Regions from separate parts of the Arthrobacter sp. AOP36-C1-22 genome, predicted to be linked through region 3. Evidence: predicted binding sites of a transcription regulator. Region 3 holds the regulator's gene; each other region holds the start of a gene.
The links. Region 3 encodes LexA, which represses DNA repair genes until DNA is damaged. Its sites were predicted from a motif close to TCGAACANNTGTTCGA; they were not measured.
Positions count from the first base shown of each region.

Region 1: a site for LexA is predicted at 8,326-8,341, ahead of ruvA (Holliday junction branch migration protein RuvA). Genes of this name have one in related genera too.
Region 2: a site for LexA is predicted at 7,669-7,684, ahead of ACT3S6_RS06155 (LexA family protein). Genes of this name have one in related genera too.

Region 1 covers NZ_JBQSWW010000003.1:332-10,678, reverse strand. Annotated here, with positions in the region: gene thrS (threonine--tRNA ligase) at 1-408, shown strand, start outside; gene ACT3S6_RS02670 (HIT family protein) at 412-972, shown strand; gene pdxS (pyridoxal 5'-phosphate synthase lyase subunit PdxS) at 1,127-2,023, shown strand; gene ACT3S6_RS02660 (GNAT family N-acetyltransferase) at 2,087-2,797, opposite strand; gene ACT3S6_RS02655 (M3 family metallopeptidase) at 2,794-4,815, opposite strand; gene ACT3S6_RS02650 (CapA family protein) at 4,867-6,099, shown strand; gene pdxT (pyridoxal 5'-phosphate synthase glutaminase subunit PdxT) at 6,253-6,930, shown strand; gene ACT3S6_RS02640 (YebC/PmpR family DNA-binding transcriptional regulator) at 6,933-7,691, shown strand; gene ruvC (crossover junction endodeoxyribonuclease RuvC) at 7,698-8,282, shown strand; gene ruvA (Holliday junction branch migration protein RuvA) at 8,393-9,016, shown strand; gene ruvB (Holliday junction branch migration DNA helicase RuvB) at 9,026-10,102, shown strand; gene yajC (preprotein translocase subunit YajC) at 10,234-10,347, shown strand, end outside.
Region 2 covers NZ_JBQSWW010000007.1:110,709-121,055, reverse strand. Annotated here, with positions in the region: gene ACT3S6_RS06185 (GMC family oxidoreductase) at 1-1,093, shown strand, start outside; gene ACT3S6_RS06180 (ABC1 kinase family protein) at 1,134-2,780, opposite strand; gene deoD (purine-nucleoside phosphorylase) at 2,870-3,577, shown strand; gene ACT3S6_RS06170 (SLC13 family permease) at 3,681-5,228, shown strand; gene ACT3S6_RS06165 (acyl-CoA thioesterase) at 5,257-5,664, shown strand; gene ACT3S6_RS06160 (ribonuclease J) at 5,949-7,565, shown strand; gene ACT3S6_RS06155 (LexA family protein) at 7,718-8,140, shown strand; gene ACT3S6_RS06150 (Y-family DNA polymerase) at 8,133-9,434, shown strand; gene ACT3S6_RS06145 (NADP-dependent oxidoreductase) at 9,489-10,347, opposite strand, start outside.
Region 3 covers NZ_JBQSWW010000012.1:30,629-40,975, forward strand. Annotated here, with positions in the region: gene ACT3S6_RS08585 (SseB family protein) at 1-586, opposite strand, end outside; gene priA (bifunctional 1-(5-phosphoribosyl)-5-((5-phosphoribosylamino)methylideneamino)imidazole-4-carboxamide isomerase/phosphoribosylanthranilate isomerase PriA) at 589-1,332, opposite strand; gene ACT3S6_RS08595 (hypothetical protein) at 1,398-1,550, opposite strand; gene hisH (imidazole glycerol phosphate synthase subunit HisH) at 1,550-2,188, opposite strand; gene hisB (imidazoleglycerol-phosphate dehydratase HisB) at 2,189-2,809, opposite strand; gene ACT3S6_RS08610 (histidinol-phosphate transaminase) at 2,868-3,998, opposite strand; gene ACT3S6_RS08615 (LysM peptidoglycan-binding domain-containing protein) at 4,066-4,464, opposite strand; gene lexA (transcriptional repressor LexA) at 4,728-5,462, shown strand; gene ACT3S6_RS08625 (ATP-dependent DNA helicase) at 5,516-7,534, opposite strand; gene hflX (GTPase HflX) at 7,527-9,101, opposite strand; gene ACT3S6_RS08635 (class I SAM-dependent methyltransferase) at 9,290-9,937, shown strand; gene dapF (diaminopimelate epimerase) at 9,934-10,347, opposite strand, start outside.

The DNA of each region.
Region 1 (10,347 bases), on a different contig from region 3:
TCCCGTCAACGCCCCGTGATGATCCACCGGGCCCTCTTCGGCTCGGTGGAACGGTTCATGGGCGTGCTGATCGAGCACTATGCCGGGGCCTTCCCGGCCTGGCTCGCCCCGGTGCAGGTGCTCGGCGTCCCGGTGGCCGAGGCGTTCAACGACTACGTCCAGGACATCGTCGCCCAGCTCAAGGCCCGCGGCATCCGTGCCGAAGCCGATCTGGGGACCGAACGGTTCCCGAAGAAGATCCGCAACGCGTCCAAGGACAAGATCCCCTTCACCCTGATCGCCGGGGGAGAGGACGCCGAGGCAGGCGCCGTCTCCTTCAGGTTCCGTGACGGGAGCCAGGACAACGGGGTGCCGGTGGCCGAGGCCATCGAGCGCATCGTTTCCGCCGTGCAGAACCGGGAGGCGTAGTTGATGGGGACCCCGGAACACGACGAGGACATCACCGACGACTTCGAACTGGCCGGGGTCCCGGATTCCTTCCAACGCCTGTGGACGCCCTATCGAATGGCCTACATCAAACAGGGCCAGGGGCAGGTTAAGAACGAAGAGGACTGCCCTTTCTGCACCGGGCCCCAGCGCAGCGACGAGGAATCGTTGATCGTGCACCGGGGCAAGACGATGTTCGTGGTGCTCAACCTCTTCCCCTACAACTCCGGGCACCTGCTGGTGTGCCCCTACCGCCACGTCCCGGACTACACGGATCTGACCGTGGAGGAAACCGCCGAAATGGGGGCGGCAGCCCAACAGGCGATGCGTGTGCTGCGGGCGGTGGCGAACCCGTCGGGCTTCAACCTGGGCATGAACCAGGGGGTGGCCGGCGGGGCGGGCATCGCCGCGCACCTGCATCAGCATGTGGTCCCGCGGTGGAGCGGGGACGGGAACTTCTTCCCGATCATCGCCCGGACCAAAGCCATCCCAGCGGTCCTGGGGGACATCCGTCAGGACATCGCCGACGCATGGGACCAGGGCTGAGCTCGACCGCGAGCACCAGTGGTGCTACATCATCGGCGCCGCGGTGGCGCCGAAGCACGCCCATCGCTGACCGGTGGCGTCATCGGGGGCGGTGATCACCGGCACACTGGCTTAGGATGGAGCGTACTTTCCCCCCGTTTTGAAAGGACCATACGTGTCCAGCACTGAGAACACCACCGGCAGTCCCCGGGTCAAGCGTGGCATGGCCGATATGCTCAAGGGCGGCGTCATCATGGATGTCGTCACCGCAGAGCAGGCCCGAATCGCTGAGGATTCCGGCGCCGTCGCCGTCATGGCCCTGGAACGGGTTCCCGCCGACATCCGCGCCCAGGGCGGGGTCTCGCGCATGTCCGACCCCGATATGATCGACAGCATCATCGACGCCGTATCGGTTCCGGTCATGGCCAAGGCCCGTATCGGCCACTTCGTGGAAGCCCGGGTCCTGCAGTCCCTCGGGGTCGACTACATCGACGAATCGGAAGTCCTGACACCGGCCGACTACGTCAACCACATCGACAAGACGGACTTCACGGTCCCCTTCATCTGTGGTGCCACCAACCTGGGGGAGGCCCTACGCCGCATCAACGAGGGTGCTGCCATGATCCGTTCCAAGGGTGAAGCCGGCACGGGGGACGTCTCCAACGCCACGGGGCACATGCGCAAGATCCGCGCCGAGATCGCGAAGCTGTCCTCGATGCCCACGGACGAGCTCTACGTGGCCGCCAAGGAGCTGCAGGCACCCTACGAACTGGTCAAGGAAGTCGCCGAGGCGGGCAAGCTGCCCGTCGTGCTCTTCACCGCCGGCGGCATCGCCACCCCGTCGGATGCCGCGATGATGATGCAGCTTGGCGCCGACGGCGTGTTCGTCGGCTCAGGCATCTTCAAGTCAGGCAACCCGGCCCAGCGGGCCGCAGCCATCGTGAAGGCCACCACCTTCCACGACGACCCCTCCGTCATTGCCCAGGCCTCCCGCGGGCTGGGCGAGGCCATGGTCGGCATCAACGTGGAGGAGCTGCCCGAACCGCACCGCCTCTCCGAGCGCGGCTGGTAAACCCTCCTGAGCTGAAACGGACGGCTGGCCACTCATCCCGAGTGGCCGGCCGTTCGTGTCTTCCTACTGCACCAGATGGCGTCCCTTGCCCAGCAGCTCGAGGCCGTTGGTGCGGAAGAAGGCCGACGCCCCGGGGGTCGAAGCCGCCAGGACCTGGCCCGAACCTTCCTCGGAGTCGAGCCGTTCGACCAGGGCCCCCAGCAGGGCCGTTCCGGCCCGCTGACGCCGCCAGGAGCGGCCGACCGCCAGGGACTGGATCGACAGGTCCCCGCCGTCATGCAATTGACCGAACCCCCGTCCCGCCAGCGTTACGTCGGCGCCCCGGGCCACGGCCTGCTCGATCCGGCGCCCCGGTTGCAGGACCGCCAGTTCTTCCCGGTCGGCCCCGGTGGCCTCGGGCAGGGTGGAGGATAGTTCGACGCTGCCCTCCCACGGTTGGCCATCGCGGCCGGCTGCCGCCACATCTGCCGCGGACCCACCGTGCCAGAAGAGCGGGGGCGCGTCTCGGAAGCCCAGCTCGGTCAGGGCCTCGTCGCGGGCCGCGGCATTGAGGAAGACGTGGACTTCGCGGGCCCCCAGACGGGTTCCCTCCGCCAGTCCGGGGCGCAGCCCGGAGGCTTCGGGACGGGTGGGGAAGAGCAGGACCAACCGGGCCCGGGTCGGCTGATAGAGCCATTGGCAGCCGTGGGTGGAGAACTCCCGGCCACCGGTGGCCGCAGCCAGGGTCCGGTGCCAGTCGGCGAAGGCGCGCTGTGCGCCGGCTACGGTGCTCATTGGGCGGCCGCGTCCAGTCCGCGGCGCACCAGCAACGGCTGGAGCCGGGCTTCACGCCCGCGGAAGATCCCATAGGAGGCCAAAGGGTCCCGGGTATTGCCCCGGGCCAGGAGTTCATGGCGGAACCGGTCGCCGTTGGCCCGGGTCCCACCACCATTTTCGGTGAACCACTCCACCGTGTCGGCGTCGAGGACTTCACTCCAGATATAGGAGTAGTAGCCGGCGGAATAGCCGCCATCGAAGATGTGCTTGAAGTAGCCGGTGCGGTAGCGCGGGACGATGACCTCGGGGGAGAAGCCCGCCTCGCGCAGCACCCGGTCCTCGAACTCCAACGGATCCCCCGGATCCTCCCCGGCGGCCAGGGAATGCCATTCAAGATCCAACAGGGCCGCAGCCAGATATTCGGTGGTGGAGAAGCCCGCACCCCAGAGGCCCGCATCCTGGATCTTCTCCACGGCGCCGGCGGGCAGCGGTTCGCCCGTCTCGACGTGGAGGGCATATTTGGTGACGAGCTCGGCGTCGAACTGCCACATCTCGTTGACCTGCGAGGGATATTCGACGAAGTCGCGCGGCACCGAGGTCCCGGCGAGGGAAGGGTAGATCCCGTGGGCGAACAGCCCATGCAGGGCATGGCCGAATTCGTGGAACAGGGTCCGGCATTCATCGAGGGTCACCAGCGCGGGTTGGCCTTCGGCCGGGGCCGGGATGTTCAGGTTGTTGGTGACCACGGGCAGTTCGCCGAAGAGGGAGGCCCCGTCGCGGATGCTGTTCATCCAGGCACCGCCGGCCTTGGTGGGCCGGGCGAAGTAGTCGCCCAGGAACAGCCCCAACGTGCTGCCATCGGCGTCGGTGACCTCCCAGACCCTGACCTCGGGATGGTACACGGGCAGGTCGTGACGTTCGGTGAACTCCACCCCGTAGAGCCGCGTGGCTGCGGCGAAGACCCCCGCGTGGATGACCCGGTCCAGTACGAACCAGGGCTTCAACGCCGCGGCGTCCACGGCGTACTTCTCCCGCTGGACCCGGGCCGAATAGTAGGCGCGGTCCCAAGGGGCGAGTGGCCGTCCGGCCAGCTCGGCCATGGTCGCGGCCTCGGTGGCGGCATTGGCCAGGGCACCGGGGATGAGGCCGGCCAGACGTTCACGCACCGCCCCCACCGAGGGAGCGGTCTGGCCTTCGAGGACGTAGGCCGCGTGATGGTCATAGCCCAACAGGGCGGCCCGTTCGGCGCGCAACCGCGCCATGGAAGCGCCCAGCTCCAGGGTCCGGTTCGGTCCCTCCTGGCCACGTCGGGTGGAGGCCTCGAACAGCCGCCTGCGTGAGTCCTCCCGTTCCAACCGGGCCAGGGCCGGCTGCTGGGTCGGCAGGACCAGGGTCAACAAATAGCCGTGAAGATGTCCGGCCTCCGTGGCGGCACGGGCGGCCGAGGCGATCTCGGCGTCGGAGAGGCCCTCGAGTGCCTCGGCGGAATCGAAGAGCACCGCGGCGTCGTTCATCCCGGCCAACAACCGGGTCCCGTACCGGGTGGAGAGGGCGGAGATCTCCGCGTTCAGGGCCCGGAGGCGCTCCTTGCCCGCTTCATCGAGCCCGGCTCCCGCCTGGCTGAACCGGCGCAGCGTCTCGGAACTGAGGCGCTGGCGTTCGCCGTCGAGCCCACCGGCGGCTTCCACGGCGGACAGCCGGGCGTGGAGCTGCGCGTCGAGGTGCACGGCATCCTCGTGTTCGGTCAGCAGTGCCTGGATGTCGGCATCGACCTCCACGAGGTCGTCGGTGCCGTGGGAAGGCCTGACATTGGAGAAGGCCATGACCGCCCGGCGCAGGGTTTCCCCGCTGGTTTCGAAGGCTTCGGTGGTGTTGGGGAAGGTGGGCTCCTCGGTGGAGGAGGTGATGGCGGCGATGGCGGCCAGCTGCTCGGCGATGCCGTGTTTGACCGCTTCGACATAATCCTGCGCCGTCAGGAGATCGAACGCGGGCATTTCGAAGGGCAGCACGCTTTTGCTGAGCAGGGGATTCGTCATGAAGTCAGTTTTTCACACCTGCGGACCGGACGCGACGCCTACCATCGGAGGATGAGCCACAGATCGTTGCCGACCCGCCGGCGGGCCGCCGTCCGAGTAGCCGCCCTGGTGGCCTCGCTGATCCTGCTCTCGGGCTGTTCCGGCGCCGATACCTCCCAGCCGGCCGGGACGGGAACGACGCCGGCGAATGCGTCGGCCCCGGCGACGGCGGGCAGCGCCACGGCGACGACGACGGACGCGGAGGCCACCGGGCCGGACCCGACGCGCTCGTCCCGCGAGGAGGTCTCGGTGGTGGTGACCGGTGACGTGTTGCTCCACCCACCCCTGTGGGAACAGGCCAAGGAGGACGGTTCGGCCGCCACCCCCGACTTCGCCCCGCTGCTATCGGGTCTGGCGCCCTATCTTGCCGACGCCGATCTGGCGATCTGTTCGTTGGAGACCCCGGTCGGGACCGACAAGGGGCCCTATCGCGGGTACCCGTCCTTCGTGGTGCCCCCGCAGATCCTTCCGGCCCTGGTCTCCACCGGCTATGACGCCTGCACCACCGCCACGAACCATGCCGTCGACGACGGGACTTCCGGGGTCGAACGCACCCTGGACGCCCTGGATGAGGCAGGGCTGGAACATACCGGGACCTATCGCAGTGCCGCGGAGGCCAGGAAGCCGCTGATCCTGGAGACCGGGGGAATCCGGGTCGGCGTCGTGGCAGCCACCTACGGGCTCAACGGGTTGAGCGCCGACACCGACTGGAGGGTCGATCTCATCGACACCGACCAGATGATCGCCCGGGCCAGACAAGCCCGCAAGGCAGGCGCCGACGTCGTGCTGGCCGGGTTCCATGCCGGCGAGGAGTACTCGACACGCCCGACCACCGAACAAACCCATATCGCCCACACCCTGGCGGACAGCGGGGAATTCGATGCGGTCTATTCGCACCACACGCATTCGGTGCTGCCGTTGGAAAAGCGCGACGGGGTGTGGATCGCCTACGGGTTGGGCAACTCGGTGTCCGCCCATGCCACCGATCTGGCGGTGAACCGGGAAGGGGTGAGCCTGAAGCTGGACTTCGTGAAGGAGGGGGACCGGTGGACGACCTCGGCCCCGCGTTGGGTCGGACACATCATGGCCCAGGACCCGGTGCGCTGGTGTGCCCTGCCGGCGAAGACCCCGTGCACGACGGCGGGCGGTGATGCCGCTTCGCTCAAACGCACACGCTCGACCTTGAACGTCCTGGGCGCCGACGGGGACGGGGCCCGGCCCTGGCGCCCCGCAGCCTCCCCGTGACCAGCCCCGCAGCCTCCTCGTGACCAGGCCCGGGGCTGACGGTGCCTACCCGGTGGGCGGTCGGCCGGTGCGGGAACTATGCTGAAGCGTCCCATTTCCTCCGCCGCGGTGACGCGGTGCGACCCCGGCCCCACCCGGGAAAGGCGGTTCCACATGCTCAACGTCGGTGTCCTGGCCCTCCAGGGTGATGTCCGCGAACATGTGGCAGCATTGGAATCCGCAGGCGCCCGCGCCGTTGAAGTCCGCCGGGCCGAGGAACTGGCGGGGCTGGACGGGATGGTCCTGCCCGGAGGCGAATCGACCACCATCGACAAGCTCTCCCGCATGTTCGGGCTCTCCGCCCCGTTGAAGGAACGCATCGCCGACGGGTTCCCGGTCTTCGGTTCCTGCGCCGGGCTGATCCTGTTGGCCGATCGGATCCTGGACCCCTCCACCGACCGCCAAGGCGTGTCGCAGCAGAGCTTCGGTGGCATCGACATGAGCGTCAGGCGCAATGCGTTCGGCCGTCAGGTCGAGTCCTTCGAAACGGATCTGGCGTTCAAGGGACTGCCCGATCCACCCCGGGATGCCCGGTCTTCCGCCAGCGGACCCGCGGCGGCGGTGCGGGCGGTGTTCATCCGCGCCCCCTGGGTCGAATCGGTGGGCGAAGGGGTCGAGGTATTGGCCACGGTCCGGGTCCCGGCGGGCGGATCGGGCCCGGAGGCGGGAACGGACAGTAGAATCGTTGCAGTACGTTCGGGATCGCTGTTGGCGACGTCCTTTCATCCGGAAGTCACGGGGGAGCGCCGGATCCACGAACTGTTCATCCAGCTGATCAAGGGAGAAGCGTAAGCATGTCAGGCCACTCCAAATGGGCAACCACCAAGCATAAGAAGGCGGCCATCGACGCCAAGCGCGCGAAGTCGTTTGCCAAGCTCATCAAGAACATCGAGGTCGCAGCCCGTGCCGGCGGCGCCGATATGGCGGGCAACCCCGGCTTGGAAGTCGCCGTTGCCAAGGCGAAGAAGACCTCGGTCCCCAATGACAACATCGACCGGGCCGTCAAGCGCGGTGCCGGGCTGACCGGTGAGGTCATCGACTACGCCGAGATCATCTACGAAGCCCGCGGGCCGCAGGGTTCGGCACTGCTCATCGAATGCCTGACCGATAACAAGAACCGGGCCGCTTCCGAGGTGCGCCTGGCCATCAACCGCAGCGGCGGGACCGTCGCGGACCCGGGCTCGGTGGCCTACATGTTCACCCGCAAGGGCGTGGTCTCGGTGCCGAAGAACGATCTGACCGAGGACGATCTGCTCATGGCCGTGCTCGACGCCGGGGCCGAAGAAGTCAAGGAATCCCGCGACGGCTTCGAGGTGCATTGCGAGCCCACCGACCTGCAGGAAGTGGTCAAGGCGCTGGAGGAGGCAGGCATCGACTACGAATCCGATGAAGCCGAGTTCGTTCCCTCCATGCAGGTCCAGATCGATGCCGACGCCGCGCGCAAGTTCCTCAAGCTGGCCGATGCCCTGGAGGAACTCGACGACGTGCAGAACGTGTATTCGAATGCCGATCTCACCGATGAGGTCATGGCCGAGCTCGAAGCGGACGACTAGCACCCCATGGCGTTGCGTGTGGTCGGGGTCGACCCGGGGCTGACCCGCTGCGGTCTGGCCGTGGTCGACGTCGAACCCAACCGGCGGGCGTCCCTGGTCGACGTGAAGGTAGTCGGGACGACGCCGGACACCTCGTTGGACCAGCGCCTGCTGGCCATCGCCGAAGGCATCGATGCCTGGTTGGACCGGCATCGCCCCGACGTGCTGGCCGTGGAACGGGTCTTCAGCCAACTCAATGTCAGTACGGTCATGGGTACCGCGCAGGCCTCGGGGATCGTGATCGTCGCCGCGGCCCGGCGGGGCATCCCGGTGGCTCTGCATACCCCGACCGAGGTGAAGGCGGCCGTGACCGGAAGCGGTCAGGCGAGCAAGGCCGCCGTAGGCAAGATGGTGGCCAAGATCCTCCGCCTGGACGAACCACCCCGCCCGGCCGATGCCGCCGATGCCGCCGCCCTGGCCATCACCCATGGCTGGCGCGGGGCGGCCCCCGGTTCGCAGGCCTCCAGCGGGGTCACCGCCGGCTCCAGCGGGTTGACCCCCGCGCAACGCGCCTGGGCCGCCGCCGAAGCAGCGGCCCGCAAGCCACGCTGACCGGGTCGGTGGGCCCGGATCCGCGGCCCGACGGGTAAGGTATTCGTAGATATGTTCGGATGCCGCCCAGCGGTCACCGATCACAGGACGACGCCGGAGGAAGGCTTTTCATGATCAGTTCGCTCAACGGTGTGGTGAGCCATGTGGCCCTGAACAGTGCCGTCATCGAGGTCTCCGGATTCGGGATGCTCGTCCAGGCAACCCCGCAGACCCTCTCGGGTCTGCATGTGGGCCGCGAGGCCGTGGTGCATACCTCGATGGTGGTCCGCGAGGACTCCATGACGCTCTTCGGTTTCGCCGAGCCGGGGGAGCGGGAGGTGTTCGAGGTGCTGCTCTCCGTGGCAGGGATCGGTCCGCGGCTCGCCCTGGCCGTCCTGGCGGTCCATACCCCCGAAGACGTCAGGGTGGCCTCCGCCGAGGGGGACACGAAGGCCTTCTCCCGGGTTCCGGGCATCGGCCCCAAGGGCGCCCAGCGGATCGTGCTGGAACTGGCCGGCAAGCTCGCCCCCACCGGGGAGGCCACCACCACGGCCCAGGCCGCCACCGTACCGGCGTGGAAGGAACAGGTGCTCGAGGCCCTGACCGGATTGGGGTGGTCCGATAAGGACGCCGAAAAGGCTGTGGCGGCCACCGCCAAGGCCGAGCCCGAACTCGTGGCCACCGCCCAGGTGGGCAACATCCTCAAATCAGTTCTGCGCGACCTGGGCCGTGGCGCCTCGGCCGGCGGACGATAGGCTGGAACCATGACCGAGAACCAGCAGATCACCGCCTCCTCCTCGGAGCCGGAGGAGCGGGCGCTCGAGTCGGCACTGCGCCCGAAGAACCTGCATGACTTCGTCGGTCAACCCCGGGTCCGCCAGCAGCTCTCGCTGGTCCTGGAAGCCTCACGGATCCGCGAACGCTCCGCGGACCATGTCCTGCTGTCGGGCCCTCCGGGGCTGGGCAAGACGACCCTGGCGATGATCATCGCGGCCGAAATGAACGCCCCGCTGCGCATCAGTTCCGGCCCCGCGATCCAGCATGCCGGGGATCTGGCCGCCATTCTTTCCTCGCTGACCGAAGGCGAAGTCCTGTTCCTGGACGAGATCCATCGCATGAGCCGTCCCGCCGAGGAGATGCTCTACATGGCCATGGAGGACTTCCGCGTCGACATCGTCGTGGGCAAGGGGGCCGGAGCCACGGCCATCCCCCTGGAGATCCCGCCGTTCACCCTGGTCGGGGCCACGACCCGTGCCGGTCTGTTGCCCGGGCCGCTGCGTGACCGGTTCGGCTTCACCGGGCACCTGGAGTTCTATGCCACCGAGGAACTCGAGCTGGTCCTGCGCCGTTCGGCCATGCTCATGGACATGTCGGTGAACTCCGCGGCCTTCGCCGAGATCGCCCTGCGTTCGCGCGGTACCCCCAGGATCTCCAACCGTCTGCTCCGCCGGGTCCGGGACTGGGCCCTGGTCCACGGGATCGAACAGATCGATGCCCGGGCCGCCTCCGCGGCCCTGGACATGTATGAGGTCGACTCCAAGGGCCTGGACCGGATGGACCGCAACGTCCTCGAGGCCCTGTGCACCAAATTCGCCGGAGGACCGGTGGGCCTGTCGACCCTGGCCATCGCCGTCGGACAGGAGACCGAGACGGTGGAAACCGTCGCCGAACCGTATCTGGTCCGTGAGGGCCTGCTCGGGCGGACGCCACGCGGGCGGATCGCCATGCCCGCCGCCTGGGAACATCTCGGATTGGCCATGCCCGCCCATGCGGTCCACTACGATGGCGCGGCCGGTCAATTCGGTCGCCAGGACCCCTCCGGGAACCCCGCCGGCAGCTGAGCCGGAGGGCGGGAATCGGCTCCGCGGTCACCCAACGTCCAGACTGGACCTATACAATAGTGACTTGCCCTCCGTGGGCGTTGTCGAAAACGCCCTCCGGAAGTCCCCGGAACAGAAACAGGTAGTAACTCTTGACCTCCACCGTAATTGCCCAGGCGGACCAGCCGTCGGGCTTCGACCCGATGACCCTGATCCTCATCCTGGCCTTCGCCTTCCTGATCTTCATGATGTTCCGCGGACGCAAG
Region 2 (10,347 bases), on a different contig from region 3:
GAGCACCGGTTACGAGCACAATCCGATCCAGGACTCGATGCTCGAGGCCGCCGTCGAAGCCGGTTTCGAGCTCAACGATGACTACAACTCGGGGAACCCCGAGGGCGTTTCCCGGATGCAGCTCAATGTCCGGGACGGGCAGAGATTCAATACCTGGCACGCCTATCTCAAGCCCGTGGCCGACCACCCGAATCTCACCCTGCTCACCGGGACCCGGGCCCACCGGTTGCTCATCGAAGACGGCGCCGTCCTCGGGGTGGAGGTGGAGGATAGCGGTGGCCAGCGGGTGTTGCGCGCGGCGGAGACCATTCTTGCGGCCGGAGTCATCAATTCCCCCGAGCTGCTGTTGCGCTCGGGGATCGGCCCGGCGGATGAACTGGCAGAAGTCGGCATCGACGTCGTCCACGACCTTCCCGGAGTGGGTAAAAACCTCCAAGACCACCTGCTGTCACCCGTGATCTTCTCGAGCGACCGCCCGGTGCCGGAACTGACCGCCGCCCCCGCGGAGGTGCACCTCTTCGCCAAGAGCCGCCCGGACCTGGAAGTCCCTGATACCCAACCGATCTTCTTCTCCGTGCCGATGTACTCGCAGGACTATGCGGGAGGGGAGATGACCGGTGCCGACGGGGGATTCTCGATGCTTGGCGGTCTGGTCCGTCCGCACAGCCGGGGAGAGGTCCGTCTGACCGGGCCGGAAGCATCGGATCCGGTCAGCATCGACCTGCGGGCACTCTCCGAACGAGCCGATGTCGATGCCCTCGTGGCCTCGGTGGTCCACTGTCGGAGGATCGGTCGCACGGAGGCCTTGGCTGCCTGGGGTGCCACCGAGGTCTACCCGGGACCTCAGGTCGCCGACGAGGACCTGGAGCAGTACGTACGCGACTCGGTGGTGACCTATCACCACCAGGTCGGCACCTGCCGCATGGGTTTGGACGCCGAGGCCGTCGTGGATCCGCGCACCCTGAAGGTCCGCGGTCTCGACGGCGTGCGCATCGCCGATGCCTCGGTCATGCCATTGGTTCCCACCGGCAACACCAACGCACCCTCGGTGATGATCGGTGAACGGGCGGCGCTGATGTTGCTCCAGGGGTGAGTCCACGCCGGACGGCGGCGGGCTGGAACGCCGGCCGTGATCAGCTTCGCCGTCGGCGTGAGGTCCAGGCCAGGTAGCCGCCCAGGGCGCCTACCCCACCCACGCCGGCGGTGAAGAGGGCCTGGGGCCAGCGATGCCAACGCGTCGGCTGGCTGCCCACCAGCCCGCCGACCGCCGTGATGAGTGCGGCGGTGACCAGCCCGGCCACGATCCGGTTGCCGGTATGGTCCAACCGGTCCATGAGCTCGTCGAGTTCCTCGGTGCGGATGCGTACGTCCACGCCTCCGCTTTCCAGGATTTCGGTGGCCCGGCGAATCAGTTCCGGCGCTTCCGACCCGAGGTTCAGTGCCTCCGAGGCGATCAGCTTGAGCTGTTCGGCGATGGCGGAGGGGGAGACCGAAGCCAGCATGAGTCGGCGCGCGTAGGGCGAGACCTCGGAGAGCAGGTCGAAGGCCGGGTCGATCTCCTGGCCCAGTCCCTCGGCCATGGCCAGCATCTTGATGAGCAAGGCGGTATCGGGTGGGAGTCGGAGCTGGTGGCGACGCAACATGGCGACCACGTCGTTGACGATGAGCGTCAGCGGGACCTGGGCCAACGGTTGATCGGCGTAGCGGTCCAACAGCTGGGCCAGGTGGGCCTGGAGTTCGGCCCGCCGGCTCGTCTGCCCGGCCCCGCAGAGCCGCAACAGGGCGGTGGTCATCCGGTGGGGGTCCCGGAGGACAATGGCTTGCAGCAGCTTCACGAGTTGGCGTTTCAGGTCGTCGCTGACGTGTCCGACCATGCCGAAGTCGATGATGCCGAATCGTCCGTCGTCCTCGACGAAGAAGTTCCCCGGATGCGGATCGGCGTGGAAGAACCCATGTTCGAAGACCATGCGCAGCAGCACGTTGCACGCCCGGGACGCCACCTCGGAGGGGTCCAGGCCTGCGGCATGCAGGCCCTGCACATCGGTGATCTTCAGCCCGCGCATGCGCTCAAGGGTCAACACCCGCGACGTCGTCGTGCTCCAGAAGACCTCGGGGATGTGGACCTTCTGATCGGTGGCGAAATCCTTGGCGAACCGTTCGGCGTTGCGGCCCTCGGCGAGGTAGTCCAGTTCCCCGCGCAGCGTCCGGGCGAACTCGTCGACGGTATCTGCCAGCCGCAATCCCCGGGCCGTGGCCGAAGCCTGTTCGGCCAGCTTGGCGATTTCTGCCATGATCTCCAGGTCGTTGTTGACCTGTTCCACGATTCCGGGGCGGCGCACCTTGACCACCACGTCACGTCCCTGGACCGTGGCCACATGGGCCTGACCGATGGAACCGGTGGCCAATGGGGTGGGATCCATGGTGGACAGAAGTTTCGCGGCTTCGGGTCCCAGCTCGGCCTCGATGACCTCGCGGATTCCGTCGAAGGGCACCGAGGGGGTCCCGTCCTGGAGTTTGGCCAGTTCCACCACGTACTCGGCCGGCAGGAGATCCGAGCGGGTGGAAAGGACCTGCCCGAACTTCACATACACGGCCCCCAGCTCCTCCAGGGCCAGGCGTAGTCGTTGGGGCAGCCCCTGGTTCTGGCCTTGGCCTGCGGGGAACCGGGCCGCGGGACCCAGGATGCGGGCATCCACGCCCAAGGCGGCGAGCAGGAAGCCCAAACCGTGCCGGCTGAAGGTCTCGGCAATATCGCGGAAGCGTTCGCGGCGACCGGTCATGGCATTCCACGGTGTGAGGAGGTTCCCATGTCGGTCATGCTATCCTCCCGTGCAACCACCCCGACCGCCCCCGACCATCCAGGAGAGTCATGGCCACCCCGCATATCTCAGCAGAACCCGGCGACTTCGCACCCCATGTGCTGATGCCCGGGGATCCGCGACGCGCCCAGCGCATCGCCGAGACCTTCCTGGAGGACCCGCGACTGGTCACCGAGGTCCGCGGCATCCTGGGCTACACCGGAACCGTCGATGGCCAGCCGGTGTCGGTGATGGCCTCGGGCATGGGAAGCCCCTCGATCAGCATCTATGCCACCGAACTGGCCAGGTTCTACGGGGTGAAGCGGATCATCCGGGTCGGCACCGTGGGCAGCATGCAACCGCAGCTGAAGGTCGGGGACGTCATCGCCGCCGCCGCAGCCCACACCACCTCGGCGATGACCGCGGTGCGTTTCCCCGGTGTCCACATCAGCCACACCCCCGATTTCGGGTTGTTGCGTGCCGCCGTCGCCCATGGGGAGGACAGCGGGAAGACGGTCCATGTCGGCTCCGTGCTGACCAGCGACGACTTCTACAACGGCGACCCCGAGGCCATGGTCCGGCTCACCGAGGCCGGCACCCTGGCGGTCGAGATGGAAGCCGCCGCCCTGTATGCGGTGGGCATGCGGGAAAAGATCGAGACCCTGATGCTGGGCACCGTCTCCGATGGCAGCCCGGGCAGCTCTGATCTCACTGCGCAGGAACGCGAGGAGACCTTCACCGAGATGGTGGGGTTCGCGTTGGCGGCATTGCGTTCCTGAAGTCCGCGCCGGCCCGCGTGGTGCTCTGGGCAGAAGAGCCCGTATCGGAGATAGTGGGCGGACGGGACCGAACCATCCCGTCCACGCCAGCAGAAGGACCGTGATGACAACGCCGTCAAACGAACCGGATACCCGTCCGAACGATGCCCCGGACGCCACTGCGGAGGACGACGCCGAACAGGCGCCCGGGCTGCGCGAATCCGCCCAAAGCCCGGCCGTGTTGATGCGCAAGCGGATCGGTCTCTTCGCCGGGCCGGTGCTGGCCGTCGTCGTCTTCTTCCTGCTGCCCGGCGATCTGGCCCAACCCGCCCGGTTCACCGCCGCGGTGGCGACCGTGATGGCCCTGTGGTGGATGACCGAGGCGATCCCGTTGGCCGCCACCGCGCTGCTTCCGCTCGTGTTGTTCCCCATGCTCAACGTCGCCGGAATGGGCGATGCCGCGGCACCGTATGCGAATCCGATCATCTTCCTGTTCATGGGTGGTTTCATGCTCGCCCTGGCCCTGCAACGGTGGAACCTGCACCGGCGGATCGCGCTGGCCACCGTGCTGCTGGTGGGGACCAAGCCCCGCCAGCTGATCGGCGGGTTCATGATCGCCACCGGGTTCATGAGCATGTGGGTGTCCAACACCGCCACGGCGGTGATGATGCTGCCCATCGGGATGTCGGTGCTGGCGTTGACCGCGCGGATGAGCGATGAGAAGAAGGTACCCCCGAAATTCGGGATCGCCCTGATGCTCGGCATCGCCTACTCCGCCTCCATCGGCTCGCTGGGCACCATCATCGGGACCCCGCCCAACGCCCTGATGGTGGGTTATCTGCAACAGGCCCACGACATCCATGTCGGTTTCGGACAGTGGATGCTGGTGGGCGTTCCCATGTCGGTCGTCTTCATGGCGGTGGCCTGGTACCTGCTGACCTTCGTGATCTTCAAGCCCGAGATCAGCGAGATCCCCGGCGGCCGCCAGCTCATCTCCGATGAGTACAAGAAGCTGGGCCGGATGAACGTCGGGGAGAAACTGGTCCTGGCGATCTTCGTGCTCGCCGCGGCCTCCTGGATCACCGTGCCGCTGCTGTGGCCCGATACCTCCATCGAGGATGCCGTCATTGCGATGTGCGTCGCCGTGGCCCTGTTCATCATCCCGGCGAACCTGCGCAAGGGCGTCCCGCTGCTGAACTGGGGCAGTGCCAAGGAACTGCCCTGGGACATCCTGCTGCTCTTCGGCGGCGGGCTGGCCCTGTCGGCTCAATTCACCGAAACCGGCCTGAGCAAATGGGTCGGCGAACAAGTGGACGGCCTGGGCTTCCTGCCGGTGGTGGTCCTGATCGCCGCCGTGGCCCTGATCGTGTTGGGGCTGACGGAACTGACCAGCAACACGGCCACCGCGGCCGCGTTCCTGCCGCTGATCGGAGGGGTCGCCGTCGGGCTGGGATTGGACCCGATGCTCCTGGTGGTTCCCGTCGCCATCGCCGCCACCTGCGCTTTCATGTTGCCGGTGGCCACCCCGCCCAATGCCATCGCCTACTCCAGCGGCTACGTCGAGATCTCCGACATGCTCAAGGCCGGCATCTGGCTGAACGTCATCTCGCTGGTCCTGACCACTTTGACCACCATGACGTTGGCGGTCTGGGTCTTCGACGTCGTCTATTAGCCGCCAGCGGCCCCGGTAGGGTGGGGCCATGAGTTCCACGGACGTCACCATTGCCTTGCGCTGGTCGGATCAGGATGCCAACGGCCACCTGAACCACGCCCGCATCGTCACCCTCATGGAGGAAGCCAGGGTGCGGTGGATCCGCACCGAGGACGGGTTCGCCCGGTTGCTGATGGGGGTGGTCGTCGCCTCGATGACCGTGGACTACCTGGCCCAGGCCGAATACATCCCGTCGATGACCATCGGCCTGGGCATCGAGCGCATCGGGACGAAATCCTTCACCCTGCGACACACCGGCGTCCAGGACGGGACGACCGTGTTCGTGGGCACCACGGTCATCGTCCCGTTGGCGGCCGACGGTGCCGCCTCCCGCGCGTTGACCGATGACGAGCGCGAGGCATTGGGCCGGCATCTGGTGCATGACCCCGCCGAATAACCGGTCCACCGCACGATTCCTCCTCCGGAAGCGCGCGGGGTCGCTGCTGCGCGGGGCCCGACGGCGGCGTAGCGCCGAAGCGGTGGTAAAGTCGAGGTAGATATGCTTCTGCCGCCCGTGGGTCGCTGAAGCCCTTGATTTTCCCGGTTCGCTCCGGCGTCGACTGTTCACCTGACGCTGCCGGCCGGATACCGAAGAAACCAGAACAGCACAGAGAACGGACACTCTTGAGAAAAAAGCAGCACCAGACCCCGCCCGCACTCGCCAAGGGAGCCCTGCGTGTCATGCCGTTGGGCGGCCTGGGAGAGATCGGCCGCAACATGACCGTCTTCGAATACGGTGGCAAGTTGCTCATCGTCGACTGCGGCGTCCTCTTCCCCGAGGAACAGCACCCCGGCGTCGACGTCATCCTCCCGGACTTCTCGGCGATCCGCGACCGCCTGGACGATGTGGTGGGCCTCGTGCTCACCCACGGCCACGAGGACCACATCGGCGGCATCCCGTACCTGCTGCGTGAACGCGCCGACATCCCCTTGATCTCCGCCCGGCTGACGCTGGCCTTCGTGAAGACCAAGCTGCAGGAACACCGGATCAAGCCCAACGTGGTCCAGGTCAAGGAAGGCGAACGCAAGAAGTTCGGTCCCTTCGACCTCGAGTTCCTGGCCGTGAACCACTCCATCCCCGACGGCCTGGCCGTGGCGATCCGCACCGGTGCCGGCACCGTGCTGGCCACGGGCGACTTCAAGATGGACCAGTTCCCGCTGGACCGCCGCATCACCGACCTGGCCGGCTTCGCCCGGTTGGGCGAGGAAGGCGTGGACCTGTTCCTGCCGGACTCCACCAACGCCGAGGTCCCGGGCTTCATGGCCGCCGAAGCCGATCTGCTGCCGGCCATCGACAACGTCATGCGTACCGCCCCGCGCCGCGTGATCGTCTCCTCCTTCGCCTCGCATGTGCACCGCATCCAGCAGGTCATCGACTCCGCCCATAAGTACGGCCGCAAGGTCGCCTTCGTGGGCCGTTCGATGGTCCGCAACATGGGCACGGCCCGCGAGCTGGGCTACCTGAAGATCCCGCGCAACGTGCTCGTGGACTTCAAGGAGGTCGACAAGATGGCGCCGGAGAAGGTCGTCATCATCTGCACCGGTTCGCAGGGTGAACCGATGGCCGCACTGGCCCGCATGGCCAACCAGGACCACATCATCGACCTCATCGAAGGCGATACCGTCCTGCTGGCCTCCTCGCTGGTCCCGGGCAACGAGACCTCGATCTACCGCCTGATCAACGACCTGACGAAGCTCGGCGCCAACGTGGTGCACAAGGGCAACGCGAAGGTCCACGTCTCCGGGCACGCCTCGGCCGGCGAACTGGTGTACTGCTACAATCTGGTGCGCCCGAAGAACGTCATGCCGGTCCACGGCGAACACCGCCACCTGAAGGCCAACGCCGAACTGGCGGTGCGCACCGGGGTGGATCCCAAGAATGCACTGGTCCTCGAGGACGGCGTGACCGTCGACCTCAAGGACGGCGTCGCCCGCGTCTCGGGCAACGTCGCCGCCGACTACGTCTACGTCGAGAACATGGTCGCCGGCGCGGCCACGGAGGAGTCCCTGCAGGACCGCATCCGTCTGGCCGAGGACGGCGCGCTGACCGTGCTGGCCATCGTGGACCCGGCGACCGGCGCCCTGGAGGAGGACCCCGAGTTCTTCCCGGTGGGCTTCAGCTTCTCCAATAAGGACCTCGGCAAGGCCGTGGGCATCGTGGAGAAGACCCTCAACGGACTCAAGGGCGTCAAGACCGGGCCGGACGCGGAACGGGCGATCTCCCAGGCCCTGGTGCGCTGGTCCGACCGCGCCTTGCGCCGCAAGCCCGTCGTCACGGTCATCACCGTCGACGCCTAGGCTCCGCCGCCCACCAAACCGGTTCCGATCCCTGCGATCGGGACCGGTTTTTTGGTGCCCGACGGCGGCTCGGGAACCGGGGCCGGTGATGCTACGCTGGTCATCGAAAGTTTGTTCTATTCCAGGGGGGTGTCGTGTTCGGTCAGGAGCCCGTGCATGTCCCGCCGCCCGGCACCTTCGGCGGGGATGAGGCCACCGGCGGGCCGACGGCGGAACGCCAGGCCAGCGGCTTCCCGTCCCCGGCCCGCGACTACTTCCACGGTGGGATCGACCTGAACCGGCATCTGATCCGCGATAGGACGTCCACGTTCATCATGCGTGTGGCGGGGAACTCGATGGCCGCCTCGGGCATCTGCGACGGGGACGAGGTGATCGTGGACCGCTCCCTTCCGGTGCGCGACGGCCGGGTCGTCATCGCCGTCCTGGAGGCCGAAATGGTCATCCGGCGCCTGGGCATCGACGCCGATGGGGTCTGGCTGCGCACCGACGACCCCGCGACCGGTCCGGTCATGGTCCGGGCGTTGGAGGACCTCACCGTCTGGGGCGTGGTCACCCGCTGCCTGCACCATGTCTGAGCCGGGTCCCGGACGCGGGCGCATGGCACTGGTGGACGTGAACAATTTCTATGTCTCCTGCGAGCGGGCCTTCGACCCGCGACTGGAAGGCCGTCCCGTCGTCGTGCTCTCGAACAACGACGGCTGCGTGGTCGCCCGGTCACCCGAAGCCAAGCAGCTCGGCATCAAGACCGGCACCCCGTGGTTCCAGGTCGCCGGGAGCGCGGAGGGCATGGGGCTGGTGGCCCGCTCCAGCAACTACGAGCTCTACGGTGACATGTCGTCCCGCGTGATGGAGGTCATCGGACGGTTCGGCGCCTGGCAGGAGGTCTACTCGATCGACGAGTCGTTCATCGGGCTACCGGGGGACGAATCGTCGCTGCGGGACAGCGCGCGCCGGATCCGGGAAGCGGTGTGGCGCAACGTCGGGGTCCCGGTCTGCGTGGGGGTCGCCCCGACCAAGATCCTAGCGAAGTTCGCCAACCACGTGGCCAAGCACAACCCCGGTCTGGGTGGGGTCTGTTCACTCGACAGCGTCCCGCCGGAGGAGATCCACCGCATCCAATCACGCGTCCCCGTCACCGGGCTGTGGGGTGTCGGGGCCAGGAACGGGCAACGCCTCAACGCCCTGGGCATCGAAACGATCGCCGATCTGCGGACGGCGGACCCGTTGGTGATCCGCAAGAAGTTCTCGGTGGTGCTGCAGCGCACCGTGCTTGAACTCAACGGCACACCGTGCATTCCCGAGGTCGAGGAGCGGGCGGACAAGGCGCAGATCATGTTCTCTCGTAGTTTCTCCACCCCGGTGACCACCGCCTCGGACATGGACCAGGTGATGGCGCTCTACGCCCAACGCGGGGCCGCGCGGATGGCTGCCGAGGGATTGCGGGCCACGATGCTCACCGTCAGTGCCGGGGTCAGCCGCTTTGCCGGATCCGCGGAAGCACCGGGGGCGAATCCGGTGGTGGGCGTGAGGTTGTCGGCGCCGACGCAGGATCCGATCGTGCTCACCCGGACCGCCGTCGCGGCGATGCGGGAACGGTTGGTCCCCGGGATGCGGTACGTGCGGGCCGGGGTGGTGCTCTCGGGCCTGGAGCCGGCGGATGGCCAGGCGGCTTTCGAGGCCTTCACGGCCGAGGGGGAGGAGCGCCGGATGGGGACGCTGCTCGGGGATGTGCGCGCCCGTTTCGGACAGGCGGCGATCGGGTTGGGCCATGCCGGGCTGGCCGAACCGGCGGCCTGGACGATGAAACGCGAATTCGCTTCGCCCCGCTACACCACCGAATGGTCCGACCTGCCCGTGGTCACCGCGTGAATCGGGCCCCGGCCTCCCCGCGGTGGGGAGGCCGGGGCCCCGGGATGGTGTCGGCTAGAGCTTGACGACCATCTTGCCGGTGTTGGCGCCGCGCATCAGGTCCAGGAACGCGTCGACCGCGTGATCCAGTCCCTCGACCACGGTCTCGTCGAAGACGAGCTCCCCGGCCGCCAGCCAGGCCCCTGCCTGTTCGGCGAAGGCCGGGAGGTGCTCGGTGTAGTTCCCGACCGTGAAGCCCTGCAGGCGCAGGCCCTTGGTGATCAGGTTGGCCATGTTCCGTGGGCCGGCCTCGGGCTCGGTGATGTTGTACTGCGAGATGGCCCCGCACAGGGCCACCCGTCCACCGGTCTTCAGGGTGCCGAGGGCTGCTTCGAGGTGCTCGCCGCCGACGTTGTCGAAGTAGACGTCGATGCCTTCGGGGGCGGCTGCTGCCAGCTGGCCGGCGATATCGCCGTCCTTGTAGTTGAAGGCGGTGTCGAACCCGTACTTGGAGGTCAGCAGTTCGATCTTCTCGGGGCTGCCCGCCGAACCGATGACCCGGGCCGCGCCCTTGAGCCGGGCGATCTGGCCGACCATCGTCCCCACGGCCCCGGCGGCACCGGAGACGAAGACGGTGTCACCTTCCTTCATGGAGGCGATCTCGAGCAGGCCGACCCAGGCGGTCAGGCCGGTCATGCCCAACGCGCCCAGGTAGACCGACGCCGGCAGGCCCGGCAGTTCCTGTACGGCGCGGAATCCTGCGGCAGGGCCCTGGGCGACATCCCGCCAGCCCAGGTCGTGCAGGACCAGGGTGCCTTCGGCCAGCGAATCGTCGCGGCTCTCGATGACGCGGCCGACGGCCCCGCCTCCCATGACCTCGCCGACGTTGAACGGGGGGATGTAGGATCCGGTGTTGTCGTTCATCCGGCCGCGC
Region 3 (10,347 bases):
TCGCGGGCCGTCGCAGGACGAAGGTGGCCTCTGCCGCGGGGTCGATCACGAGGAGCTGGGCCTTTTCGGCCACGGCGGACAAGGCGGCCCGCGGAGCGTAGACGGCCACGGGGCGTGCTTGCCCGTGCCAGGCCTGCAACCGGTCGACACTGCTGAACACCGGCAGGGCGGGGCGGCCGTCAGGGGCGGTGATGGTCACCAGCGCCATATCGGCTTCCTTGTCTTCGGTGAATCCGTGGTCCCCGAGGCCCCCTTCGGCCAGGGTCGCGACCACGGGCACGAACACCCTGGCGTGGGCCAACGCCTCGTGGACCATTTGTTCGGTACCGGAGCCGGCCTTCAGCGCGGTGATGGCTTCGAGGTAGCCGGGGTCGGCCGTGCCGTCGTCATCATCGAAGTGGTGCAGCGGGTTTCCCCCGCCCGACAGATCCCGTCCGGCCCAGGATTGGCCGGCGGAGTCGGTGGCTTCTCCGGCGCGGAGCAGGGCGGCCTCGATATGTCCTGGCAGGTGGCGGCCGATCGGCTGGTCCGTGGGAGCTTTCCCGCGGGGTGTTCCGGCGGCCGCGTTGGATGCGCCGTCGGTCATCGCTACCGCCGGCCGGCGACGTCGAGGGCCTGGGGCAGGGTGAACTGCCCGGAATACAGGGCCTTGCCCACGATTGCGCCCTCGACCCCGTCGGGCACCAAGGCACGTAGTTCGCGCAGGTCATCGAGGCTGGAGATCCCGCCGGAGGCGATCACGGGTCGACTGGTTCGGGTGCACATTTCACGCAGCAGGTCCACGTTCGGACCGCGCAGTGTTCCGTCCTTGGTCACATCGGTCACGACGTAGCGGGCGCATCCGGCGTCTTCGAGCCGGGCCAGCACGTCCCAGAGGTCTCCCCCTTCGCTGGTCCACCCGCGGCCGGCCAACGTGGTTCCCCGCACATCGAGTCCGACGGCGATCTTGTCTCCGTGCCGGGCGATGGCGCGGGCCGTCCAGTCGGGGGCTTCCAGGGCAGCGGTACCCAGGTTGACCCGGGCGGCGCCGAATTCCAGCGCCCGTTCCAAGGATTCGTCGTCCCGGATTCCGCCGGAGAGTTCGATCTTGATTCCCAGTTCACGGGAAATCCGGGCGACGGCCTGGGTGTTGTTCCCCCTCCCGAATGCGGCGTCCAGGTCCACCAGGTGCACCCACTCGGCGCCGTCTTGTTGCCAGGCCAGGGCCGCTTCAAGCGGGTCACCGTACCCGGTCTCGCTGCCGGCTTCGCCCTGGACGAGGCGGACGGCTTGCCCGTCGGCGATGTCCACCGCGGGCAGGAGTTCGAGGATGCTGTTGCTGGTCACGGGGATCTTCTCCGGTCTTCGTCGAATAGGTCGTGGGGGGTGGTACGCGGCGTCTTGCCGGGAGGGGAAGACTACTTCAGGGTCATGATGTAGGCGGAAAGCAGGGCCATCGCCGCCAGGACCCAGGTCGCGATGATCCAGGAGATATGGGCCTTTTGCTGACGCAGCGACAACGCACCACCGGCGAGGATGCCGCCGACCGCCATGAGGATGAGACTCCACATCAGGACAGGGTTCCCAACCAGTTGGATAGCAGTTTCGCCCCTGCTTCGCCTGACTTCTCCGGGTGGAACTGCACGGCCGACAACGGCCCGTTCTCCACGGCGGCGATGAAGGGGCCCCCGTGATCGGACCAGGTCACTGCCGGGGGGCTCATACGCGGTTGGGCCACCGGGAAATCCCAATGCTGGACCGCATAGGAGTGTACGAAGTAGAACCGCTCGTCCTCGAGACCGGCAAAGAGCCTGGACCCTTCGGCCGCCGTGACGGTGTTCCAGCCCATATGCGGGACCACCGGCGCCTTGAGCCGCTCGACGGTTCCGGGCCATTCCCCGAAACCGGCGGTCCGGATACCGTGTTCGACCCCCTCATCGAAGAAGACCTGGTGGCCGACGCAGATCCCCAGGACCGGACGGCCCCCGGCGATCCGGCGCCCGATCAACGGTCCTGCCCCGACCTCGCCGAGGGCCTTCATCACGCTGGCGAAGGCGCCGACTCCTGGAACGACGAGACCATCGGCCCCACGAATGTCATCCGGTTTGTTGCTCAGGGTGACTTCGGCTCCGACGTGTTCGAGCGCGCGGACCGCGGAACGGATGTTGCCCGATCCGTAATCCAGCACGGTGATCCGGGGCCCGGCCATCTACAGGGCACCCTTCGTGGAGGGGATCATCCCGGCGTTGCGGGGGTCTGGTTCCACGGCCTGGCGCAAGGCGCGGGCGAAGGCCTTGAACTGCGCTTCGACGATGTGGTGCGGGTCCCTGCCGCACACCAGTCGCATGTGCAGGCAGATCTGTGCGTGCAGCGTGATCGATTCGAAGACGTGGCGGGTGAGCGAGCCGGTGAAGTGCCCGCCGATCAAGTGGTATTCCTGACCTGCCGGCTCACCCCCGTGGACCAGATAGGGCCGTCCCGAGATGTCGACGACCGCGTGGGCCAGGGCCTCATCGAGCGGGACCGAAGCTTCGCCGAAGCGGCGGATCCCCGCCTTGTCGCCCAGGGCGGTGCGCAGGACCTCGCCGATGGTGATGGCCACGTCCTCCACCGTGTGGTGGGCGTCGATGTGGGTGTCGCCGGTCGCCTGGACCGTCAGGTCGATCAGCGAGTGCTTTGCCAGCGCCGTGAGCATGTGGTCGTAGAACGGGACGCTGGTGCTGATGTTCGCGACACCCGTGCCGTCCAGGTCGAGTTCGACGGTGACGGTGGACTCGCTGGTGGCACGCTCCATGCGGGCTCGGCGACCGCCGAGCAATTCTGCAGACATGGGTATTCCTTCGGTGTGGGTGGGGCGGGCGGCGACGGTGGCGGCCCGCAGGTTAAGTCTAGCTGTCGTGCCCGGAGCCGGTATCCGCGGCGGGGCTCAGGAGGCCCTCCAAGGCCTGGAGGAATGCGGTCGTCTCGGTCTCGGTTCCAGCGGTGACCCGCAGATGACCGGCGATGCCCACATCTCGGATGAGTACCCCGGCCTCGAGCAGACCCTGCCAGATGGCACGGGAATGCTCGAGCCCGCCGAAAAAGACGAAATTGGAGTCACTGACTGCCGGTTCCAACCCCAACCGGGTGAGTTCGCGGACGATCCTGTCGCGTTGGCCCTTGATGTCCTCGACCGTGGCCAGCAGCGCATCGACCTGTTTCAAGGCGGCATTGGCGGTGGCTTGGGTGACGGCCGAGAGGTGGTAAGGCAGACGGACCAGGCGCAGCGCATCGGCGATTTCCGGGGCCGCCGCGAGATAGCCCAGCCGGGCCCCGGCCAGCGCGAAGGCCTTGCTCATGGTCCGGGTGACGATCAGTCGTTCGCGGCCGGGCAGCAGTGTCAGCGCGGATCCGGTCCCGCTGAGTGCGAATTCGGCGTAGGCCTCATCGACGATGACGATCGCCTGGCTGGCACGCCCTGCCTCGTATACCGCTTCCACGACGTCCAGTCCCAGGGCGGTACCCGTCGGGTTGTTCGGCGAACAGAGGATCACGATATCCGGCGCCGCCTCCGTGACCTGGTCCGCTGCGGATCGCGCGCTGAGTCCGAAGTCACCGCTCCGCTCTCCGGCGAGGTAGGTGGTGTCGGTCCCGCTGGCCAGCAACGGGTACATCGAATACGTGGGCGGGAAGCTCATCACGGTGCGTCCCGGCCCTCCGAAGGCCTGGAGGATCTGCTGCAGGACCTCGTTGGATCCGTTGGCGGCCCACATGTTCGCCGCATCCAGCCCGTGTCCCAAATAGTCGGCGAGGCGTTCGCGGAGTTCGGTGAATTCACGATCCGGGTAACGGTTCAGGGACGCAGCGGCGGCACTGACCTCTTCGGAGATGGCCCGGCTTACTGCCTCGGGCAACGGATGGGTGTTCTCGTTGACGTTCAACAGGATGGGCACGTCCAGTTGCGGTGCGCCGTAGGGTTCGATGCCACGCAGGTTTTCACGCAGGGGCAATTTGGCCAGTCGTTCCAGCTGATCACTCACGACCCCATTCTATTGCCCGTGCCCCGCAGTCGGGAATCGGACCGGGTGACAGGGTCATAAAGCGGGCCTAATCACCCGTGGGGACGAAGATCTCCTGGCCCGGGACGAGGACCGATCCGTTCAGGTCGTTCATTTCCGTGATTTCCGCCATGACGTCACGGCGGTCGCGCTGCGGGGCGAACTCCTCGGCCAGCGCCCAGACCGTGTCGCCCTCCATGACGGAGACGGTCGTGGCTTCCACCGCGGTCGTATCCGATGCGTCCGAGGCCATGACCGGGGCGGTGAAGATGCCAGCGAGGACGAGCAGGGCGGTGGCTGCCAGCATGACCGGCAGGCCAATGAGGATGAAGCGCCCCCGGCGCGTCAGCTCCAGCCGGCCCCGAGGGGTGGAGGCACGGGTCGGGGCGGTGGTCGGAACGGAGTCCGCCTTGAGGGACACCGGGGCTGCGAGTGCGATCTGCGCCATGGTCTGACCTTCCTGTTGTCCGCCGAAGCGGGTTCTCGTTGCGGGTGTCGAACCCGATCTTCGAACTCATATTCGAACTTCTATCTCATTTTTAGCATCTATGTACGAAGATTGTCGAGACACGTTCGAATAAATCTTTGAATGAAGTCCGTGACTGCCCTAGAGTGGAAGCCATCGGCTGGATGGATGAGAGTCCACCAGTTGCATCCGACACATTGCGCACAGCCCCGGTACGCCGGCGATTAACCAGGACGGGATGGATCATGAGCTCAGCGGAGAATCCGGCGCCGAAGAAGGCACCGAAGGGGTTGACTGTCCGGCAGAGGCGGATCCTGGAAACCATCCAGGAGGCCGTGACCGCCAAGGGGTATCCGCCGTCCATGCGCGAAATCGGCGATACGGTCGGGCTGGCGAGCTTGTCCAGCGTCACCCACCAGCTCGCCCAGCTGGAGAAGCTCGGCTACATCCGGAGGGATCCACGCCGCCCCCGGGCCATGGAGATCCTGCGCCCGCTGGCCCCCGAGGTCACCGGGACCCCGGAGGCCTCGCAGCCGGCTCCCGCCCCGCGGGAACCGGAGCAGCTTCGGCCCCGGCTGACCGTGGTGGACTCGGATGATTCCGACGAGGTGGCCCGGGTTCCGCTGGTGGGCCGCATCGCCGCCGGTGGACCAATCCTGGCGGACCAGGCGGTCGAGGATGTCATGTCATTGCCACGCCAACTCGTCGGGCACGGTGAACTGTTCATGCTCAAGGTCAGCGGGGATTCGATGGTCGAGGCAGCCATCTGTGACGGGGACTGGGTCGTCGTCCGCCGTCAGCAACATGCGGAGAACGGCGATGTCGTCGCGGCGCTGCTCGATGACGAGGCCACGGTGAAGACCTTCAGGCAGCGCGACGGCCACACGTGGCTGCTGCCACAGAACCGCCAGTACGAGCCGATCCTGGGCGATCATGCCACCGTCATGGGCAAGGTCGTTTCGGTGATGCGTTCGATCTAGGCCGCGGTGTACTTCCAGGAGGGCCCGTCCGCGGACGGGCCCTCCTTTCATGTCTAGTCCTCGCTCGCCGCCAGACGCCTCAGCGACCCCAGCACGACGTCCTTGTCCGTGGTCGACCACATCGGGGGCAGCGACGCACGCAGGTAGTTTCCATAGCGTTCGGTGGCCAGCCGTGAATCCAAGACGGCCACCACGCCACGGTCCCCCGTGGAACGGATCAACCGGCCTGCCCCCTGGGCCAGACGGACTGCTGCATGGGAGGCGGAGACGGCCATGAAACCGTTGCCCCCATGTCGGGCAACGTCGCGGCTGCGTGCCGTGGACAGCGGGTCGTCGGGGCGTGGGAAAGGGATCCTGTCGATGACCACCACCCGGCATGACTGACCCGGCACGTCGACTCCCTGCCAGAGGGTCATGGTCCCGAACAGGCAGGTATCGCGTTCATCGGCGAACTGCCGGACCAACGTGGACATGCTCGACTCGCCCTGGCAGAGGATCTCCGGGTCCACCCGTGGCCGCAGCGCTTCGGCGGCCTCCTCGGCGGCCCGCCGGGAGGAGAACAATGCCAGTACTCCCCCGCCGGAGGCCCCGATCAGGTCGGCGAGCTCATCCAGGGCCTCGGTCGATACGTTTCGCGATGGTTTGGGCAGATGCCGCGCAACATAGAGCATCCCCTGCCGGGCATAGTCAAAGGGGCTACCGACATCGATGCCCGTCCACGCGGGAGCCCCCTCGCCGAGCAGCCCCAACAATCCGGCCACCGGTTCGAAGGCAGCACCTATGGCCAGGGTCGCGGAGGTCAGGACGACCGTGCGGCCGTCGAAGAGGCCCTCACGTAATTTGCCGGCCACCGACAGTGGAGCGACATTGATCGTCGCGGGGGCCGAGTCATCCGGGGCGCTGTAACCGGCCCCCGGGGTGAAGTTGCCTTGGCGGGATATCCAGACGACCTCGCGTTCATCGGCGGGTCCATCGAGGCGTTCGCACTGTTCCTGCAGATACATCAACTGCGAGCGGGCCATCTGGCGTCCGCCGTCAGCGGTTTCGCCATTCCCCGGTTTCGAGTCGGACAGGGCCGTACGCGCCGCTTCGCGCACGGCGGCGATGGCGGCGACCTGCTCTTCATTCAGCCCCTTGGGCAGCAGCCCGGTCGGCACTCCCTCCAGGGAGTCGGCCAGGGTCTTACCCGCCTGGTTGAGGGCTTCGACAGCGACGCCTTTGCAGTTTCTGCGGGTCGCGGTGGCCGCGGCGGCAACCAGCGCTGCCGAGATGGGGCGGGTCACCGAATTGGTGACCCGGTCCTGGAGTTCATGGGCCTCGTCGATGATCACCGTGTCGAATTCCGGCAGCACCGCCAATCCCTCGAACGCCGAGACGGCCAGCAAGGCGTGGTTGGTGATCACGATGTCGGCATCGCCGGCCTTCTTGCGGGCCAGTTCGCTGAAGCATTCCTCGGCCATCGGGCACCGCTGGGCACCGAGGCAGTCCATGGCACTGACGGAGACCTGCCGCCAGGCACGTTCGCTGACCCCCGGGACGAGATCGTCCCGGTCCCCCGATTCGGTTTCCTCGGCCCATTCGCGTACGCGAACGACTTCCTGGCCCAGTGCCGAAGTGGGCCCCGTGCCGGCGGTCAAGGGGCGGGCCGCCCCGTCATCGCCCAACGCGAAGAGCGCCCCTTCATCCTCGTCGGGGTAGCCGCCTCCCAGCTTGTACTTGCAGACATAGTTCGATCGCCCCTTGGCCAGGGCGACATCCAGGTGCCGCGGCAGCTCGTCATCCAGGTTCTCCAGGAGCCGGGGAACGTCCCGACCGACGATCTGGGCCTGCAGGGCCAAGGTCGCGGTGGAGACGACCACCGGTTTATCTGCTTCGAGGGCGTGGGCGATCGCCGGAACCAGATAGGCCAGCGATTTACCCGTCCCGGTGCCGGCCTGCACCAGGAGGTGCTTTCCGCTTTCGAAGGCCTCCACGACCTGTTTGGTCATCTCATGCTGTCCGGGCCTGCTTTCCCCGCCCATGCGTTCGACCGCCTGATCCAGGAGGGCGACCACCTCTTGTACTTCAGCCATGTACGACGAACTGCTCCAATTCCGCGGCGAGTGCACCGCGTACCTTCACGGACAGACGGGTCCCTTCATCCAGGTGCTCGGTCTCCAGGATCTCCGCGTCGGAGCCGTGCAGCCGGTGGACCAGATCACCACGGTCATAGGGAATCAGCAATTCCATGGCCACATCCGGACGGGGGATGGCTTCGCTGATCGCCGCAAGCAGTTCGGGGATCCCCCCGCCGGTCCGGGCAGAGACCACCACATGGTTCGGTTCGCGTTGACGAATGCGTTCGACGACGAACGGATCGGCGATATCGGCCTTGTTCAACACGATGATCTCTGCAATGTCCTGCGCGTCGACCTCGGTGAGGACCTCCCGGACCGCATGGATCTGGCCTTCGGGGTCGGGGTGGGAGGCATCGACCACGTGCAGGATCAGATCGGCGTCGGCGATTTCCTCGAGGGTCGAGCGGAAGGCCTCCACCAGTTGGGTGGGCAACGACCTGACGAATCCCACGGTATCGGCAATGGTGTACCCCAAGCCATCTTCGGTTTCCGTGCGCCGGACCGTGGGATCCAGCGTGGCGAACAGTGCGTTCTCCACCAGCGCCCCGGCGTCGGTCAAGCGGTTCAGCAGCGAGGACTTTCCCGCGTTCGTGTACCCGGCAATGGCCACCGCCGGAACGGCATTGCGTTTCCGGTTCGAGCGTTTGGCATCACGTGCCGGTTTCATGCCCTTGATCTCGCGACGGAGTTTGGCCATGCGGTCACGGATCCGTCGACGGTCCAATTCGATCTTGGTCTCGCCGGGGCCGCGTGATCCGATGCCACCGCCCGCGGTCCCGACCCGGCCACCGGCTTGGCGTGACATGGATTCGCCCCAGCCACGGAGGCGGGGAAGAAGGTATTCAAGCTGGGCCAGTTCGACCTGGGCCTTGCCCTCACGGCTCTGCGCATGTTGGGCGAAGATGTCCAGGATCAGCGAGGTCCTGTCGATGACCTTCACCCGGACGATGTCCTCCAACGCCCTGCGCTGGGATGGAGCCAGTTCGGAATCGACGACCACGGTATCGGCCCCGGTGCTGGCCACGACATCGCGCAGCTCCTGGGCCTTGCCCGAGCCCAGGAACGTGGCTGGATCCGGTTTCAAGCGGCGCTGGACCATGCCATCCAGGACTTCCGATCCCGCTGTTTCGGCCAAGGCGGCCAGTTCCCGCAGGGAGTTTTCCGCTTCCTGGGACGTTCCTTCGGTCCAGATTCCGGCGAGTACCACCCGTTCCAGCCGAAGCTGCCGGTTTTCGACCTCGGTGACGTCTTCCAGCTCGGTGGACAATCCGGCGACGCGGCGCAGCGCATGGCGTTCGGACAGATCGCGCTGGTCGCCATCGCTTGATGAGTGTCCGTCACCCTTGCCGTCCAAGGCCAGGGCTTTGCCGCCCAGCGGCGCCTGGGCGCGCCTGTCGTCAGCACGCTGGGGCGTGGCACGGTCGGTGGCATCGTCCGTGGCCAGAATACGGTCGATGACGGATTGGATCTCGTCCTCCGGGAGGTTTCGATCGTCCGGGTTGGGCTCGTTATGAGTGGTCATGTTCCCCTTTGAAAGGATTCGTACACCAATTCTAGTCCGGGTCACCGACAGGTGGCTGGTTTCCTCCACAGGCCGAAACCCGAGAGTGCCCGAACCGTGAGTGATTGGGATAACTCTATCACTGAAACCGTCGGGCCGGGAAGACCGGGATTCGCTTTGGCCTCACCCTGACGGTTAATCTTCAACCCATGGGTTCGGACCACTACTTCAGCGCACAACCGTCGACGCCATTCACCCGCAGGAGCGTCCGCGTGATGCTCGGCGGCACGGAACACGCCGTCAACACCGCCGGAGGCATCTTCAGCCCGGATGGAATCGACAAGGGAACCGCGGTCCTGCTGTCCGGGGTGCCCGCCCCGGCGGCGGAAGGCCACCTGCTCGACATCGGCTGCGGCTGGGGTCCGATCGCCTTGAGCATGGCTCTGGCTTCCCCCTCCGCCACCGTCCATGCCGTGGACGTCAACCAGCGCAGCCTGGAACTCACCCGCGAAAACGCGCAGGCCCTGTCCCTGGACAACGTGGTGGCCACGGCCCCCGAAGCCGTCGATGACGACCTGAGGTTCCAGACCATCTGGTCCAATCCCCCGATCCGGGTGGGCAAGGAAATCCTGCATGGGATCCTGCTCCACTGGTTGCCCCGGCTGGCTGTCGGCGGAACTGCCTGGTTGGTCGTCCAGAAGAACCTGGGCTCGGATTCACTGCAACAGTGGCTGGTTCGGGAACTCCCCACCGGGTTCATCGTCGATCGATACTCCAGCGCCAAGACCTTCCGCATCCTGAGGGTGCGCAACACCACGGATGCCTCCGGCGTGGGCACGACTCCCTCGAAGGACTAGACCAGGGTCCCCTCGGCCACCAGTACCGCAGGTCCCTCCAGGACCACATGCTCGCGGCCCTCGGGAGCCGTCACGAACCGTACGGAGACGGTCCCGCCGGGAACGTGCACGTCCCAGCGGCGTGCCGAGGCCCCACCGGCCCAGTGTCGGGTCGCCACGACGGCGGCGCAGGCGCCGGTGCCACACGACAGGGTCTCGCCCACACCGCGTTCATGGACGCGCATGCGGATGGTTCCGACACCGTCGTTGACCAGCGGATCCGACGGCAACACGAACTCCACATTCGTCCCGTGCTCGGGGAGGGGGTCGACCACCGGCATCCGGTGCAGATCCAGCTGGTCCAGCTCGGTCGCCTCGGAGAGCGCGACGACCGTATGCGGGTTGCCCATGTCCACGCTCAGGCCCGGGCG